DNA from 2 places in the Aliivibrio fischeri ATCC 7744 genome. Region 1 is predicted to be linked to the other one. Evidence: riboswitches for the same ligand, from Rfam matches in the RefSeq annotation. Region 1 holds a riboswitch; the other holds the start of a gene.
The links. A riboswitch is a leader RNA that binds a small molecule or an ion and turns the genes downstream of it on or off. The one in region 1 is predicted to bind thiamine pyrophosphate.
Positions count from the first base shown of each region.

Region 2: linked by a shared signal. The riboswitch ahead of thiB (thiamine ABC transporter substrate binding subunit) and the one ahead of thiD (bifunctional hydroxymethylpyrimidine kinase/phosphomethylpyrimidine kinase) in region 1 are both predicted to bind thiamine pyrophosphate.

Region 1 covers NZ_CP092713.1:1,405,877-1,414,076, forward strand. Annotated here, with positions in the region: gene AVFI_RS19820 (GGDEF domain-containing protein) at 1-727, shown strand, start outside; gene thiE (thiamine phosphate synthase) at 733-1,371, opposite strand; gene thiM (hydroxyethylthiazole kinase) at 1,382-2,185, opposite strand; gene tenA (thiaminase II) at 2,218-2,880, opposite strand; gene AVFI_RS19840 (ABC transporter substrate-binding protein) at 2,898-3,845, opposite strand; gene AVFI_RS19845 (ABC transporter permease) at 3,873-4,691, opposite strand; gene AVFI_RS19850 (ABC transporter ATP-binding protein) at 4,684-5,430, opposite strand; gene thiD (bifunctional hydroxymethylpyrimidine kinase/phosphomethylpyrimidine kinase) at 5,423-6,301, opposite strand; TPP riboswitch at 6,404-6,501, opposite strand; gene AVFI_RS19860 (YcjF family protein) at 6,562-7,587, opposite strand; gene AVFI_RS19865 (YcjX family GTP-binding protein) at 7,584-8,200, opposite strand, start outside.
Region 2 covers NZ_CP092712.1:274,571-282,770, forward strand. Annotated here, with positions in the region: gene rpsD (30S ribosomal protein S4) at 1-219, shown strand, start outside; gene AVFI_RS01305 (DNA-directed RNA polymerase subunit alpha) at 243-1,232, shown strand; gene rplQ (50S ribosomal protein L17) at 1,269-1,649, shown strand; gene fbp (class 1 fructose-bisphosphatase) at 1,736-2,746, opposite strand; gene mpl (UDP-N-acetylmuramate:L-alanyl-gamma-D-glutamyl-meso-diaminopimelate ligase) at 2,931-4,310, shown strand; gene AVFI_RS01325 (flavin prenyltransferase UbiX) at 4,312-4,929, shown strand; TPP riboswitch at 4,978-5,090, shown strand; gene thiB (thiamine ABC transporter substrate binding subunit) at 5,144-6,160, shown strand; gene thiP (thiamine/thiamine pyrophosphate ABC transporter permease ThiP) at 6,203-7,807, shown strand; gene thiQ (thiamine ABC transporter ATP-binding protein) at 7,807-8,200, shown strand, end outside.

The DNA of each region.
Region 1 (8,200 bases):
TATTGGATTTGAGTCCTCATCAGACATTGGTTTTGAAGGCTTAACCCTTATTCTGCTTACTTATATTTTTTTAACTACTTTTAACGTCTTCAAAAAGCATCCATTTCTTTTTTCTGGCTCTTGTCTGCTCTTATTTAATAAAAGTTATGACTTATTAACAGAATTTCCTCAGGTTGAATTTTATGCCGACCATTTTGAAGTTATAGATACTCTATTAGATGATGGTTCCTTATTTATTGCATTTTTACTCATTGCTATTGGCATTACTAAAATGATGCAGATATTAGCAAAACAAACCATGAAAGATGAACTAACTAATCTATATAATAGAAGGAAGCTGTCTGAAATAAAGTTAGCTGAGTTTGATCTTATTTATTTTGATTTAAATGATTTAAAAAAAGTGAATGACTTAAAAGGACATCAAGTTGGTGATTTAATGATCATTCGTTTTTCTCAAGCTCTTAGAAATGCATGCCTTGAACAAGAAATGGCTTTTCGTGTCGGAGGAGATGAATTTATCGTAACGACTCATAAAGGTCGTTCAAGCGCGTTTATTAAACACGTACATGAACAACTCTGTAATGAACAAATTTCTTTTGCTTATGGCATAAAAACATCGACTAAAGATGATTTAGAAAACGCGCTAATTTGTTCTGATAAACGCATGTATGATATGAAAGAAGAGCAAAAAAAAGAGCACCAAAAAAAGTGCTCTGATTCTATATAATTGGATTACGTTTTTAATTCTACGTCATCATTCATTAAACCCAACAATGCTTGGCTTGCTTGTTTTGGAGAAGAAGCATGACAAATTGCAGAAACCAAAGCGATCCCATCAACGCCTGTATCACCAACCTCTCGAATATTTGAGTCATTAATCCCACCAATGGCAACAAGTGGTAATTGACTTTCTTTTACCGCAAAAGCCAACCCCTGAATTCCCCATTCTTTAATTATATTAGTCTTAGTTGGTGTCGAAAATATCGCGCTAATACCAAGATAATCAACAGGTAGTTCTTGGGCTTTACGCAGTTGTGTTTCATTCTCAACAGATAACCCTAGAATCATATCAGGGCCTATCAATTGACGGGCTATTTGTGCTGGCATATCAGATTGGCCTAAATGAACGCCATCCGCTTGAACTGCCAATGCCACATCAACACGATCGTTTATGATTAGTGGTACACCACTATCTTTTAGTATTTCTTTTATCGCTAAAGAACGTTGAATAAAAGCACGTACATCGCCATGTTTCTCACGAACTTGTACCATGGTGACACCACCTTTTACCGCCTCAGCAACAACATGGCACAATGTATCAATATCTTGTTTTTCATCTGTCACTAAATACAATGTATACGGATTATTCATACTATAAAACCTAAGCATTAACCGTTAATTTCAAACGACGAGTGAGTGTTTCTTCATCTAACTGATAGAGCGTATCTAATAGGTTCATTTGCAAACTACCCGGGCCAGCTGATTGCTCTGCTGCAATCTCTCCCGCAACCCCTAAAACAGCAGTTGCAACAACACCAGACTCATCACCGATTGCAGCAAAGGCACCGGTTAACGCAGTGTGCGTACAACCCATACCTGTAACAAACGGCATCATTGCATGACCATTATTCAGTTTGTATTGTGCATCTTGAGTTACGATGTAGTCTGTCTCACCAGAAATTACCACACTACATTGATACTTTTGTGCAACGTAACACGCCGCTCCCACAGCCGAATCACTACTATCTAATGCATCGACCCCTTTACTTTGTGCATTTTCACCAGCGAGAGCGATAACTTCAGACGCATTAGCACGAATAATTAACTTATTTGCAGTTTCAGCTATTTGACGAGCAACTTGTGTTCGTAACTGGCTAGCACCACAACCGACAGGATCAAGAACCACGACTTTATTATTTAAATTAGCCTGCTCAACAGCAAAATGCATACGTGGTGTCCATACACTATCTAGTGTTCCAATGTTAATAACTAGCGCACCAGAGAAACTCATCATCTCTGCCATTTCTTGCTGACTATGTGCCATGATAGGTGATGCACCTAATGCTAACAAAGCATTCGCTGTATTATTCATCACAACGTAATTAGTAATATTAACAACTAGCGGTTTTTTCTCACGCAATAAAGCCAAGCATTCTACAATGTATTGTATGTTCATGATTGTCACTACCCTCTTTCCTATTCTTATTAATACACGCTTTATGCGTCATCCAACCCTTGCTGCCAAAATGCCACTTCCATACGAGTTGCCGTTTTAAAAATATGACATAAACGCTGTCCACGCTGGCTTTCTAACTCAATATCATTCAGTAGGATATCTAATTGCTTAACACTTTTTTCGACACCTTTTTGAAACTCTTCTCCACCATACATTTTTATCCAATTCGCGTAAGGGTTCCCCTCTAATACGGTAGATTCACTCGCTAATAATTGCGCACCAATAACAGCATAACCAATAGAACACGGTGCTAGCGCTGTATAGAGATCAATCACATCTCCTGACATTCCGGTATCAAGGACAAAACGTGTATATGCAACGGTACCAAAGGCTTCTGGTTCTGCCTCCATCTCTGGCTCTGAAATCCCCCATTCGCCACAATAAGTGACATGATGTGCAATTTCAGAATCTAATAATGCTTGAACACTAGGTAAAGCCATTCGCATTTCCGCTAACGTCCTCGCCTTATAAATCGCGAGTGCATAAGCTCTGGTGTATTGCTTCAAGAATAAAAAATCTTGTTTTAAATAATGTAAAAATGATGAATGTGCTAATTCACCAAGTGCTAATTGCTGAACAAAATTATGTTCCGTGTATTCATTCCATTCGCTTTGACACGCTTGAATCAAGTCTTGATGGTTCATATTTCCTCCATAGAATTTTATAGAACAGGAACAAAATCTTGTGCTTTTGGTTGTGTTTTTATCATTTGATGTCGATACATGAAGTCAGAAAATCGGTCATAACGCTGCAAATCTACCGCAGATGGACGCAATGCAAAACGAGTTAGTGTGTCATTCCATGCGCGTTTATTTAATTCATTATTTAATGTATCTGGCGCATAAGAAATAAAGGTCTTCCATGATTCTTCAGGGTGATTCACAATAAATTGCGTTGCTTTTTCGATAGCGTGGTTAAACTTCTTTAATGCATCTGCATCGTAAGTTTTAGCATTCGCAACAAAAACAAGCTCATCATACGATGGGACACCGTGCTCTTCTGGGAAGAACGATTTCGCTTTATACCCTTCCAACGCCAGCTGGTTAGTTTCGAAATTACGTAATCCCCCCCAAATTGCATCTACTTTACCTGATGCTAATGACGAAGAGAGAGCCCAACCAACATTGATAATATTGACGTCCGAAAAATTCACATTTTCTGTTTTTAACATGGTTCCAATTGTGGCTTCTTCATTGCCAGCAATCGCAATACCAATTTTCTTACCTTTCAAATCAGCCAATGAATTAATTTTTCCATTATCAAGTACCATCAAGGTATTCAGAGGGGTTGCAATCAAGGTAGCTGAGCGAATCAACGGTAAACCAGCAGCAACATCAATGGTTAAACTGGTTTGATACGAAATCGCCAGATCGATATTATTTGCAGCAACCAATTTGGCTGGCATACTTGGATCCGCTGGTTCTTGAATCGTAATATTCAAGCCTTCTTCTTTAAAATAGCCCTTTTGTTGTGCCACCACTACTGGCCCATGATTTGGGTTTACAAACCAATCCAACATTAATGTTATGGTTTTATCTTCAGCACTTACTATCATGGAATAGCTAGAAAGGATCAGAGTCATAGCGCCTTTAATTAGTACCTTCTTCATTTTTCATTGAGTCCTTTTACTTATACATTATTTATCGTGTTGCCACGGTATGAGTTTTTTAATTAATGCGTCTGCTAAAAAATACAAACTGACAGATAACCCCGCGAGAATAAATAACGCAGCAAACATTTCATCTATCATCATTCGAGCATTTGCTTGCAGCATTAAATAGCCCACCCCCTTACTTGAGCCGACCCATTCCCCAACGACAGCTCCAATAGGTGCGACAACAACAGCAACACGAATACCTGAAGCCAATGTTGGTAAAGCCGCAGGAAGACGAACGTATTTGAGGGTTTCCCACTTAGAGGCTCCCATGGTGTGAGCTAAATCAAGATAACCTGTCGGGGTATTACGTAAGCCGTCATAGCAGCAGGTAGTAACAGGGAAAAAAATAATTAATGCAGCCATCACCACTTTTGACGCAATACCGTAACCCAACCAAAGCATCAAAATAGGTGCAATAGCAAAAACAGGGACCGCTTGACTGGCTATTAATATGGGTAATAGCCAGCGTCTAAGTGGATCAAATAACAACATTTGTAAAGCGAACAATAATCCCATGGATAGCCCTAAACCAAGACCAAGTAAGATCTCTTGAGCTGTTATCCATGAATGCTCAAGCAACACGTCGTATCTTTCTATTAATTGAGAAAATACACTAAATGGACTAGGTAAAATGAAACTAGGTAAAGCAAAAGCCATCACAATAAATTGCCATAACCCCAAAATAACAATCGCACTAATTACATTCCTTATCATAGCGCTGATGCTTTTTTGTAATGGTTTTTCTTTTACCTGATTTGGCGTTGGTGAGCGTTGCTTTATAAGAATAAATTTAGACATAATCGACCTCTAAAGAATCAATTATTTGTTGCTGAAGAACCGCCAGTTCTGCATTGATTTTTCTAGGTATCGGCGTATTTGGAACCGTTAAAGAAATGGTAGAAGCGGGTTGACCTTTCATTATATAAACCCTATCACTCAATCTTAATGCTTCTTGTGGATCATGAGTAATCAATAAAACAGTCTTATCTACTAATACTTGAGCTGCAAGATTTTGTAGACGATAACGTGTAACCGCATCTAGCGCAGAGAACGGTTCGTCCATCAGTACCAGCGGCTTATCTTGCATGAGTGTCCTAGCTAACGCCACCCGCTGACGCATTCCGCCAGATAACTGTGACGGCATACTTCTTTCAAAACCTTTTAAACCAACAAGCTCTAACAACTCAAATGCTCGATTCTTATCTTCTTTCCTATCCTCTGAAAACTTGCTAGCAAAACAAACATTATCAATAACATTTAGCCATGGCATTAATAAGTCTTGCTGCGCCATATAAGCAATCTTTCCTTCTATGCTTTCTGTCCCATCAATGTGGATATCACCTGACCATTCGACTTTATTTTTCAGTAATCCCGCTAAATAACGAAGAATAGACGTTTTACCGCAGCCACTTCTTCCAAGAATTGCAGTCCACTTCCCTTTAGGGATCGTCATCTTCAATCCTGAAATAATAGGACTCTGACTATCGGTATATCGTAAGGTACCATTAGAAATGATTACCCCAATGCCGTTATTCATCACGCAACTCTTTTACATTCAGCGCAAAAAAATGATTAACAGGCCCATGCCCCTGACCAATATTCAAGTCATCCGCATGAGTAATTGCCTGAGTAATGTATTGCTTACCTAATTTCACAGCGGTTTGTAATTCATGACCTTGAGCTAAATACGAAGCAATCGCAGAAGATAAAGTACAACCCGTTCCATGAGTATTGCGAGTTTCAATACGTGCCGTTGATAAACGCTCAACGGTATCAGAAAGAATAAGTAAATCGGTACTATTGGTATCCTCTTCGAGATGCCCGCCTTTCAATAAAACCGACTTAGCACCTAATTGACGAAGTTGATTGATCATTGCAGTCATTTCGACTTCATTTTTTGGCACTTTTGCATTAATTAATGCTGCCGCTTCTGGGAGGTTCGGAGTGATTACATCAGCAAGAGGAAGTAGTTCGGACTTAAGGCTATCAATTGCAGATGCTTGAAGAAGTAAATCTCCACTAGTTGCTACCATAACAGGGTCAACCACTAGGAATTGAGGTCCATATTGTTTAATTTTTTTAGCTACAGAATGAATAATATCTGAGTCACTCAACATTCCAATTTTAACGGCAATCACATTTAAATCAGAAAAAACGGCATCAAGTTGTTGTTCAACAAATTCACCACTAATTGGATAAATTCCTGTTACCCCTTGAGTATTTTGAGCCGTTAATGCAGTAAGAACAGAACAGGAATAACCCCCTGTAGCTGAAATAGCTTTAATATCGGCTTGAATACCGGCACCACCACCACTATCAGATCCAGCAATGGTTAATACAATAGGAGTTGCTGCTAATTTATTTAGAATGGATGATTTAGAAGACGTTATTTCTGTGAAGGTAGACATGTTAATTTCCCTAACTGACGTTTAGGAAAAACAGTCAAATGAGATCACTCCTACGTATAAGCGTAAGCTCTCATCAAAAGAAACGGATCTAAAAAGATCGTGTCAAAAGGACCATTAGTTCCCTACGTCAGTACTAACTGAATCAGGTTCAACGGGTTCGCTATTGCGATCTCAGCCTATTGGCTCCCCGACTAATGACGTCATACTATCATTAATTGATTTGTAAATAGTATGATTTTTTCTGAAGATGTTAATTAGTTTTAATTTTGAGTACCTAGCTTTGATGCCAGCTGAGTAACTATCGTTTTACGCATATCTGATAATTTAGGTGCTTCATCATTAATCCAAGGCAATGGACGCATCAAATTCATGGTTTTTAAACCAAAACGAGCCGTGATTAAACCAATACCTAAACCTTGAGCTGCACGAGTTGATAATTTTCCTGCTAAACCAGTAGAAAGCATATCGACACCAACATCCGTTGCTATTTCCGTTGCTCCAGCAAAAGCCATATTTTGTAGAACCATTTTAAACAAGCGCAAGCGACCCAAGTAGCCTAATTCAACCCCATAAACTTCTGATACTTGTTCTATTAATCGGATATTACGCCATGCAACTAATAACATATCGACGACAGCTAAAGGGCTTAATGCAACCATTAGAGCAGATTCACCAGCATGCTTACTTATTAACGCTTTTGCTCGTTTATCTTGAACAGAGATGACCATGCTGTCATACATTTCAAATACTTCAGCATTGCTGTGATGTGGTTCAATACTGTTCTGCCAACGAGTATATTCAATAGGGTTAAGTTTCAAGTTTTTTCTAGCCAAACCTTCACAAAACACCTTTGCTTGCCCTATGCCATTACCATCAATCAATTCTGTAACTTGTTCTTGAAGCTCTGCACGATCTTTTAACTTACGAAGTGTCAGTAACTCTCGACCAATTGCCGTCACACCCAGTAATGCTGCAAAACTGATTAATCCAGCCCATCCTAATGAAAGAAAATCTGCCGATTGAATTGCAGTAATGACATGATCAATACTCTGCCAAAGCGTTAAACCTAAAAAACCAATAACCAGAGTTTTAATACTCCAATGTGTTCTCTTTTTTATCAATGACATTTCTATATCAGAGCTATCTGACTCCTCTTCATCCTCAGTTTTCTGAGGAATAAATGTCACATTATCATTAAACAATTTTTGAGTGTTCAGCGATTCAATTACATCTTGTTGTTTTAGTTCCTGCGATTGAAAAACACGCTGTTTTTTTAACTCACTCATATCAATTTATCTCCCAATAAGAACTGTATCGCTTTATCCATTCGAATATGCTGTAACGGTTTATCATTCTCATTTTTTAATGGTTGAAAACTCATAAAATTAAATGGTTCTGTTTCCCAGTACGCTTTACTTGGTATACGTTTTGGTACTTCTCCAGGAAACATCATCATTGGTTGTTGAGCTGTATTTATTCCAGAAATTGCCGCAAAGATCTCACCATCTTCATCAATCATTCCCGCTGTTGTTGCTTGAATAGAAGCAATGCTCATGCACTCCATCTTAATTCCTTCATAAGCGGTTTCTTGCCATGTTTGATAAATCATTTGTTGAAGCAACGACACCATATTAGGGTGTTGTTCTGGAGTAACATGATCCGCTTTTGTTGCGGCAAATAATACCTTGTCTATTTTCGGTGAAAACAAACGCTTAAGTAATGAACTCTTGCCATATTGAAAACTATGCATTAATTGATCTATTGCTTGGCGCATATCATTAAATGAATTTTCCCCTGCATTTAATGGTTGTAAACAATCAACTAAAACAATCTGGCGATCAAAATGACGAAAATGATCGTTATAGAACTTTTTAACCACATTCTGTTGATAATGCTTAT
Region 2 (8,200 bases), on a different replicon from region 1:
TTCAAAGTTGCGGCTAACGACGTTGTTTCAATCCGTGAAAAAGCTAAACAGCAATCACGTATTAAAGCTGCTCTAGAAGTTGCTGAACAACGCGAAAAACCAACTTGGATTGAAGTAGATGCTGGCAAAATGGAAGGTACGTTTAAGCGTCTTCCAGAACGTTCTGATTTGTCTGCCGACATCAACGAACACTTGATCGTCGAGCTTTACTCTAAGTAAGGCTTAAATAAAGAGAGGACACAATGCAGGGTTCTGTAACAGAATTTCTAAAGCCACGTCTTGTTGACATTGAACAAGTCAGCACGACTCATGCAAAAGTAACTCTTGAGCCGTTAGAGCGTGGTTTCGGCCACACTCTAGGTAACGCTCTACGTCGTATTTTACTATCTTCAATGCCGGGTTGTGCCGTAACTGAAGTGGAAATCGAAGGCGTATTACACGAGTACAGCACCAAAGAAGGTGTTCAGGAAGATATCCTTGAAATCCTTCTGAACCTTAAAGGCCTAGCCGTTAAGGTTGAGGGTAAAGATGAAGTTATCATTACTCTTAACAAGTCTGGTGCAGGCCCTGTTGTTGCAGGTGACATCACCCATGATGGTGATGTTGAGATTGCGAACCCAGAGCACGTAATCTGCCACTTGACTGATGACAATGCTGAAATCAGCATGAGAATCAAGGTAGAGCGTGGTCGCGGCTACGTACCATCAACAGCTCGTATCCATACTGAAGAAGATGAGCGTCCAATTGGTCGTCTGCTTGTCGATGCAACTTACAGCCCAGTAGATAAAATTTCTTACGCGGTTGAAGCGGCACGTGTTGAGCAACGTACTGACTTAGACAAACTTGTTATCGATATGGAAACAAATGGTACGCTTGATCCTGAGGAAGCTATCCGTCGTGCAGCTACAATTTTAGCTGAACAACTGGATGCATTCGTAGATCTTCGTGATGTACGTGTTCCTGAAGAGAAAGAAGAGAAGCCAGAGTTCGATCCGATCCTACTGCGTCCTGTAGACGATCTTGAACTAACGGTTCGCTCTGCTAACTGTTTGAAAGCAGAAGCGATTCACTACATTGGTGATCTGGTGCAGCGCACTGAGGTTGAGTTACTTAAGACTCCAAACCTTGGTAAGAAATCTTTAACTGAAATTAAAGATGTTCTAGCTTCACGTGGACTTTCTTTAGGTATGCGCCTAGAGAACTGGCCACCAGCGTCTATCGCTGAAGATTAATCAGTTCACTAATTATCTAGTTAGAAGGATTAGGTCATGCGCCATCGTAAGAGTGGTCGTCAACTCAACCGCAACAGCAGCCATCGCAAAGCGATGTTTAGCAACATGGCTAGCTCATTAGTTCGTCACGAAATTATCAAGACGACTTTGCCAAAAGCAAAAGAGCTACGTCGCGTAGTTGAGCCTTTGATTACATTAGCTAAGACTGACAGTGTTGCTAACCGTCGTCTAGCATTTGCTCGCACTCGTGATAACGAAGTTGTAGCAAAACTATTCACCGAGTTAGGTCCACGCTTTGCACAACGTGCTGGTGGTTACACTCGTATTCTGAAGTGCGGTTTCCGTGCAGGTGACAAAGCTCCAATGGCATACATTGAGCTTGTAGATCGCCCAGAAGTAGAAGCAGACGCTGAGTAATCAGAATAAGCTTTAAGAAAAAACCGAGTCTTAGGACTCGGTTTTTTTGTATCTGTACATTATAGATTACTGTTTTAATTTATTAATTAGTCTCGCCATTCATCTAAAAACGCATGAACCTTATCGACCATATTTGTTGAACCAACAAAGAAAGGCACCCGTTGATGCAGTTCACTTGGTTTTATATCTAAGATACGCTGTTCACCATCTGTCGCTTTACCACCCGCTTCCTCAATTAACATTGCCATAGGATTGCATTCATAAAGTAATCTTAATTTTCCATTGGGGTAGGCTTGAGTGCTTGGGTATAGATAAATACCACCTTTTAAAAGGTTTCTATGGAAATCTGCAACTAAAGAACCGATATATCGAGAGGTATAGGGACGATTATCTTCAGGTTTACTTTCTTGGCAAAATTTAAGGTATTGCTTAATGCCTTCAGGAAAGCGAATGTAGTTACCTTCATTTATTGAATAGATGTTGCCATCTTTTGGGACTTGCATATTTTCGTGGGATAAGCAGAAAACTCCAAGTGAAGGGTCGTAAGTAAAACCATGAACACCATTTCCTGTTGTATAAACAAGCATGGTTGATGAGCCATAAATAATGTAACCAGCAGCGACTTGTTTGTGTCCCGGTTGTAGGAAGTCTTCTTCAGTGGCGGGTGTTCCTATTGGTGAAATTCGGCGGTAAATAGAAAAGATAGTACCAACAGAAACATTCACATCAATGTTTGAAGACCCATCCAATGGATCCATCAACACAACGTATTTTGCATTTTGGTTGAGCTCTTTATTGAAAGCAACCGCTTCATCTTCTTCTTCACTAGCAACGCCACACACTTGGTCACGAGCTTCAAGTGCTGCTTTAAACTTATCGTTGGCGTAAACATCTAATTTTTGTTGTTGTTCACCTTGAATATTCTCTTCACCAGAGGCACCAGTGATATCAACTAAACCTGCTTTATTAATTTCACGGTTTACAATTTTGGCGGCTAATTTTATGGAACCGATTAATGAAGAGAGTTCTCCACTGGCATGAGGGAAGTCATGTTGTTTCGCAACAATGAACTCACCTAAAGTTCTTATTTCAGACATAGTTATTCCTTTAATTCTCTGTTATTAGATATCAACGCGAAGTCGGGTCAGGTACTGATTTATTTTTATAATAGTTGTGTTACTGTTTGCTGTAATTCATTCTATAGCATAGAACTTTTTAAGAGTATTGAAGTAACTTTGTATAAAAGTTGCTCACTTAATTTAATATAAGACGGTTTTTATTATGCATATTCATATCCTTGGAATTTGTGGAACATTCATGGGTGGCGCTGCAACACTAGCACGTCAACTCGGACATAAAGTAACTGGTTGTGATGCTAACGTTTATCCACCAATGAGCACATTATTAGAGTCTCAAGGCATTGAGATTATTGAAGGCTTTGATCCAAGCCAATTAGACCCTGCACCTGATTTAGTCGTCATTGGTAATGCCATGAGTCGTGGAAATCCATGTGTTGAATATGTATTAGATAAAAATCTTAAATACACATCTGGTCCTCAGTGGTTACAAGAGTTTTTACTGCAAGATCGTTGGGTGATGGCGGTTGCTGGTACACACGGTAAAACAACAACATCAAGTATGTTAGCTTGGGTACTAGAAGAGTGTGGTTATAAGCCAGGCTTCTTAGTTGGCGGTGTATTAGGCAATTTTGGTGAGTCAGCTCGCTTAGGTGAAAGCATGTTCTTTGTTGTTGAAGCAGATGAATATGACTGTGCTTTTTTTGATAAGCGTTCAAAGTTTGTTCATTACCGTCCTCGTACGCTTGTATTAAACAACCTTGAGTTTGACCATGCCGATATTTTTGATGATTTGGCTGCGATTCAGCGTCAATTCCATCACTTAATCAGAACGGTGCCAAGTACTGGTCGCATTTTTGCACCTAAGCAAGATAAACCTTTAGAGCAAGTATTAGAACAAGGCTGCTGGAGTGAATTAGAGTTCACTGGTGAAGATGGTCAATGGAAAGCCATCAAACTTCAAAAAGATGGTAGTCAGTTTGATGTATATTTTGAGGGTGAAAACGTTGGGCAAGTTAATTGGGACTTAGTTGGCGATCACAACGTAAGTAACGCGCTTATGGTCGTTGCTTCTGCTCGCCACGTGGGTGTTACCCCTGATTTAGCTTGTGAAGCTTTGGGTAAATTTATCAATACTAAGCGTCGTCTTGAGTTGAAAGGCGAAGTAAATGGTGTGACGGTTTATGATGACTTTGCTCATCACCCAACAGCTATTGATCTAACATTAAATGGTCTACGTAATAAAGTCGGTGATAAAAAGATTATTGCCGTATTAGAACCTCGCTCAAGTACAATGAAGCTTGGCGTTCATAAAGATACATTAGCGGCTTCATTGCATGCCGCAGATTCAGTTTATCTTTATCAACCAGATAATATCGCATGGTCAGTTGATGACGTTGCACAACAATGTACTCAACCTGCTCACACGCATAATAACATTGATGCGTTCGTTGATATGATAGTGAACGAAGCACAGCCAGGCGATCAAATTTTGGTAATGAGCAATGGTGGCTTTGAAGGTATTCACGGTAAATTGCTTTCACGCTTAGGTGATGCCGTAAAACATATAGAAATGGTGGATTAACATGAGTAAGCAAAAAGCAATTACGTTAGCTATGACAGGGGCTTCAGGAGCGCCTTATGGATTGCGTTTGCTCGAGTGTTTACTTGCTGCTGATTATCACGTGTATTTTCTTATCTCTTCTGCTGCTAGAGTTGTAATGGCGACAGAACATGATTTGAAATTACCAAGTGGACCTGATGCTATGAAAGCGGCATTAGTTGAACACTTAGGTTGTAATGCAGATAAGCTAACTGTTTGTGGTAAAGAAGACTGGTTTTCTCCAGTAGCTTCTGGTTCTGCTGCACCTAAACAAATGATTGTCTGCCCATGTTCAGCTGGTAGTGTTGCTTCAATTGCTCATGGTATTTCTGATAATTTAATCGAAAGAGCGGCTGATGTGGTTTTAAAAGAACGAGGTCAGCTGATTCTTGTGGTTCGAGAGGCGCCATTCTCAACATTACATTTAGAGAATATGCTTAAGTTATCGCAAATAGGGGCGACAATTATGCCTGCGGCCCCAGGTTTTTATCATCAACCTAAATCCATTGAAGATTTAATTGATTTTATGGTAGCAAGAATTTTGGATCATTTAGGTGTAGAGCAAGGGCTTGTACCTCGCTGGGGTTATGACCATCGATAGCTGCACAATAAAAGCTCTGGCTCATTAAGCTATTCACACTTACAATACGACTTCTCATCGGGGAGCTTTGGCTGAGATTAATGAAGATTGGATAATGTTCATTTAAACCCGTATCACCTGAACCAGATAATGCTGGCGTAGGAATTGAGATGACATTCTCCTATGAGTATTTCAACTCTAGCCTGTGCCGCTCAAAAGGACGAAAGAGCGCATAATGAAAACAACAGTAACTTCATTTCCAGTTAAAAAGCTATCTCTCGCTATTGCATTAGCAAGCATATCTTCTTTTTCTGTATCCGCATCAGAAACACTAACGGTATACACTTATGATTCATTTGCAGCGGATTGGGGCCCAGGACCTAAAGTTGAAGCGGCATTTGAAGCTAAATGTGGCTGTAATTTAGAGTTGGTTGCATTAGATGATGGCGTATCAATTTTGAATCGTCTACGTCTTGAGGGAAAGAATGCTAAAGCTGATATTGTATTGGGTTTAGATAATAACTTAATGGCGGAAGCGAAAAAAACGGGGTTACTCGCTCAACATCAAATAGATACAAGTTCGGTACATTTACCTAATGGGTGGAGTGATACAACGTTTATTCCTTATGACTTTGGTTATTTTGCTTTTGTTTACAACAAAGAGAAAGTAACTAATCCTCCAAAGAGTCTAAAAGAGTTGGTTGAACAGCGCGACGATTTAAAAGTGATTTATCAAGATCCTCGAACTTCAACACCGGGACAAGGTTTATTGCTTTGGATGAAGTCCGTATATGGTGACGATGCCGCTCAAGCATGGAAGCAACTATCTAAAAAAACAGTGACAGTCACAAAAGGTTGGTCAGAAGCTTATAGTATGTTTTTAGAGGGGGAGTCGGATCTCGTTTTATCTTATACAACATCTCCTGCTTATCATATTATTGCTGAGAATGATCAACGATTTGTAGCAGCTAATTTTTCAGAAGGCCATTACACTCAAGTTGAGGTGGCTGCAAAAGTGAAATCAACAAAGCACAATAAACTTGCCGATGAGTTTTTAGCATTCATATTAAGTGATGAGTTTCAATCTGCGATGCCAACAGGGAATTGGATGTATCCAGTCACTCAAATTGAGTTACCAAAGGGATTTGAAACACTGACGGTTCCTAATAAAGCATTATCATTCAGCTCTGAAGATATCGCACAAAAGCGAAAATCTTGGATTCGTGAATGGCAACATGCATTAACTTTTTAATTGGTGTAATAAGGAGCCAATAGTGCTCCTTTATCTTATTTCATGAAATCTCGAACTCTCTTTAATTCTACGCCTTTCATCGGTTATATCGTTGCGGCAACTATTCTCTGCTTTGTTGGTGGTGCAATTAGTGCACTTTTAATTGAATCACCGAGTTTAGACTTACGTATTATTTGGTCTGATCCATATTACCGCTACATCACTCAATTTAGTTTATATCAAGCATTTTTATCAACAATAATCAGCGTTGGTTTAGCTATACCAACAGCCTATGCTTTATCTCGCCGTCAATTTATAGGTCGAGGGTTACTGCTAAAGCTCTGTGCAACCACATTAGTGTTACCTGTGCTTGTTGGTGTTTTTGGTTTATTGGCTATTTATGGAAATAGTGGATTAATTGCTGATGCTTTTGCTTGGTTTGGATCTTCTTTGCCATTTTCGATTTATGGCCTAAATGGTATTTTATTGGCTCATGTTTTTTTTAATTTCCCTTTTGCAACTCGGCTCTTACTGCAATCATTAGATTCTATTTCCATTGAACAACATCAGTTATCTGCACACCTTGGATTAATGGGGTGGAGTAAGTATCGTCTTGTTGCATGGCCAAGAATAAAACAGCAATTGCCACATGTTGCTGGGTTGGTCTTTATGCTTTGCTTTACGAGTTTTGCTACCGTAATGGCGCTAGGTGGTGGCCCTAAGTCCACAACAATAGAGTTAGCAATATACCAAGCAATTAAGTTTGATTTTGATTTGCAATCAGGTGCCATTTTGGCTTTATGGCAAATGTTATTATGTGGATTATTATCATTGTGTATTCAACGGTTCTCAAAATCAGTTTCTGTTGATTCAGCATCGTTATCACAGGTGGTTTTATATCAAGATACCAATAGAGCAAGGTGGTGGGACTGGGCGTGGATAACGGTTTTAGGGATTTTTATGTTACCGCCCTTATTTATGGTTGTCCTTAGTGGGCTTAATTCACAATTATTTGTTGTCATCACATCATCGGAGTTTTGGTCTGCATTAATCAACTCTTTAATTGTGGCCTTTGGTGCCGCTGTGATTGCATTACTTCTTGGTGTTCTGCTTTTACATACAACTCGGTCTTTACGTTTAAAACAAAAAAGATTATTAGCAGATAAGTTAGATCTGATTGGTGTGATGATTTTAGTCACGCCAGGGTTGGTGATCAGTACGGGGCTTTTTTTATTATTAAGAAACATAACCGATGTCTTTAGTATCGCTATTTGGATTGTCATCTTAGTCAATGCATTAATGGCATTACCTTACGTAATAAAAACATTAGCTCAACCTTTGTTGCATATTGCACAGCAGTATCATTTACTGTGTGCAAGTTTGGGATTGTACGGATTGTCACGGTTTAGAGTGATTGAATGGAAAGCATTAAGAAAACCTTTTGCTCATGCTTTTTCTATTGCTTTTATTATGTCTGTTGGTGATTTAAGTGCGATTGCCTTGTTTGGTAGCCAAGATTTTAGAACGCTACCACTCTATTTATTTCAATTGCTTGGCAGTTATCAGATGGAAGCGGCAGCCGTTATTTCATTGAGCCTTTTATTATTGAGTGTGGGTGTGTTTGTTGTTGTTGAATGGCTATTTTTATCAAAGAAAAGGAAACAGTAATGCTGCGTTTTTCTGATGTGAAATATCGATATTATACTGATTTGTTTGAGTTCGATTTGAATGTAGAGCAGGGAAGCGTTGTTGCTATTTTAGGTCCTAGTGGAGCTGGTAAAAGTACCTTATTGAGCTTATTGGCAGGTTTTATTGAACCTGAAAGTGGTGATATTACAATAAATAACGAATCACAGCTTTCACTTGCTCCTCATCAACGTCCTTTATCTATGTTATTTCAAGAGCATAACCTTTTTGCTCATTTATCTGTTGCTGAGAATATTGGCTTGGGTATTAAGCCTAATTTACGTTTAAATGAGAAAGATAAAAAAACGAATTATGATGCGGCTCGCCAAGTTGGGGTTGATGATTTGCTGCAACGTTTGCCTGAGCAGTTATCTG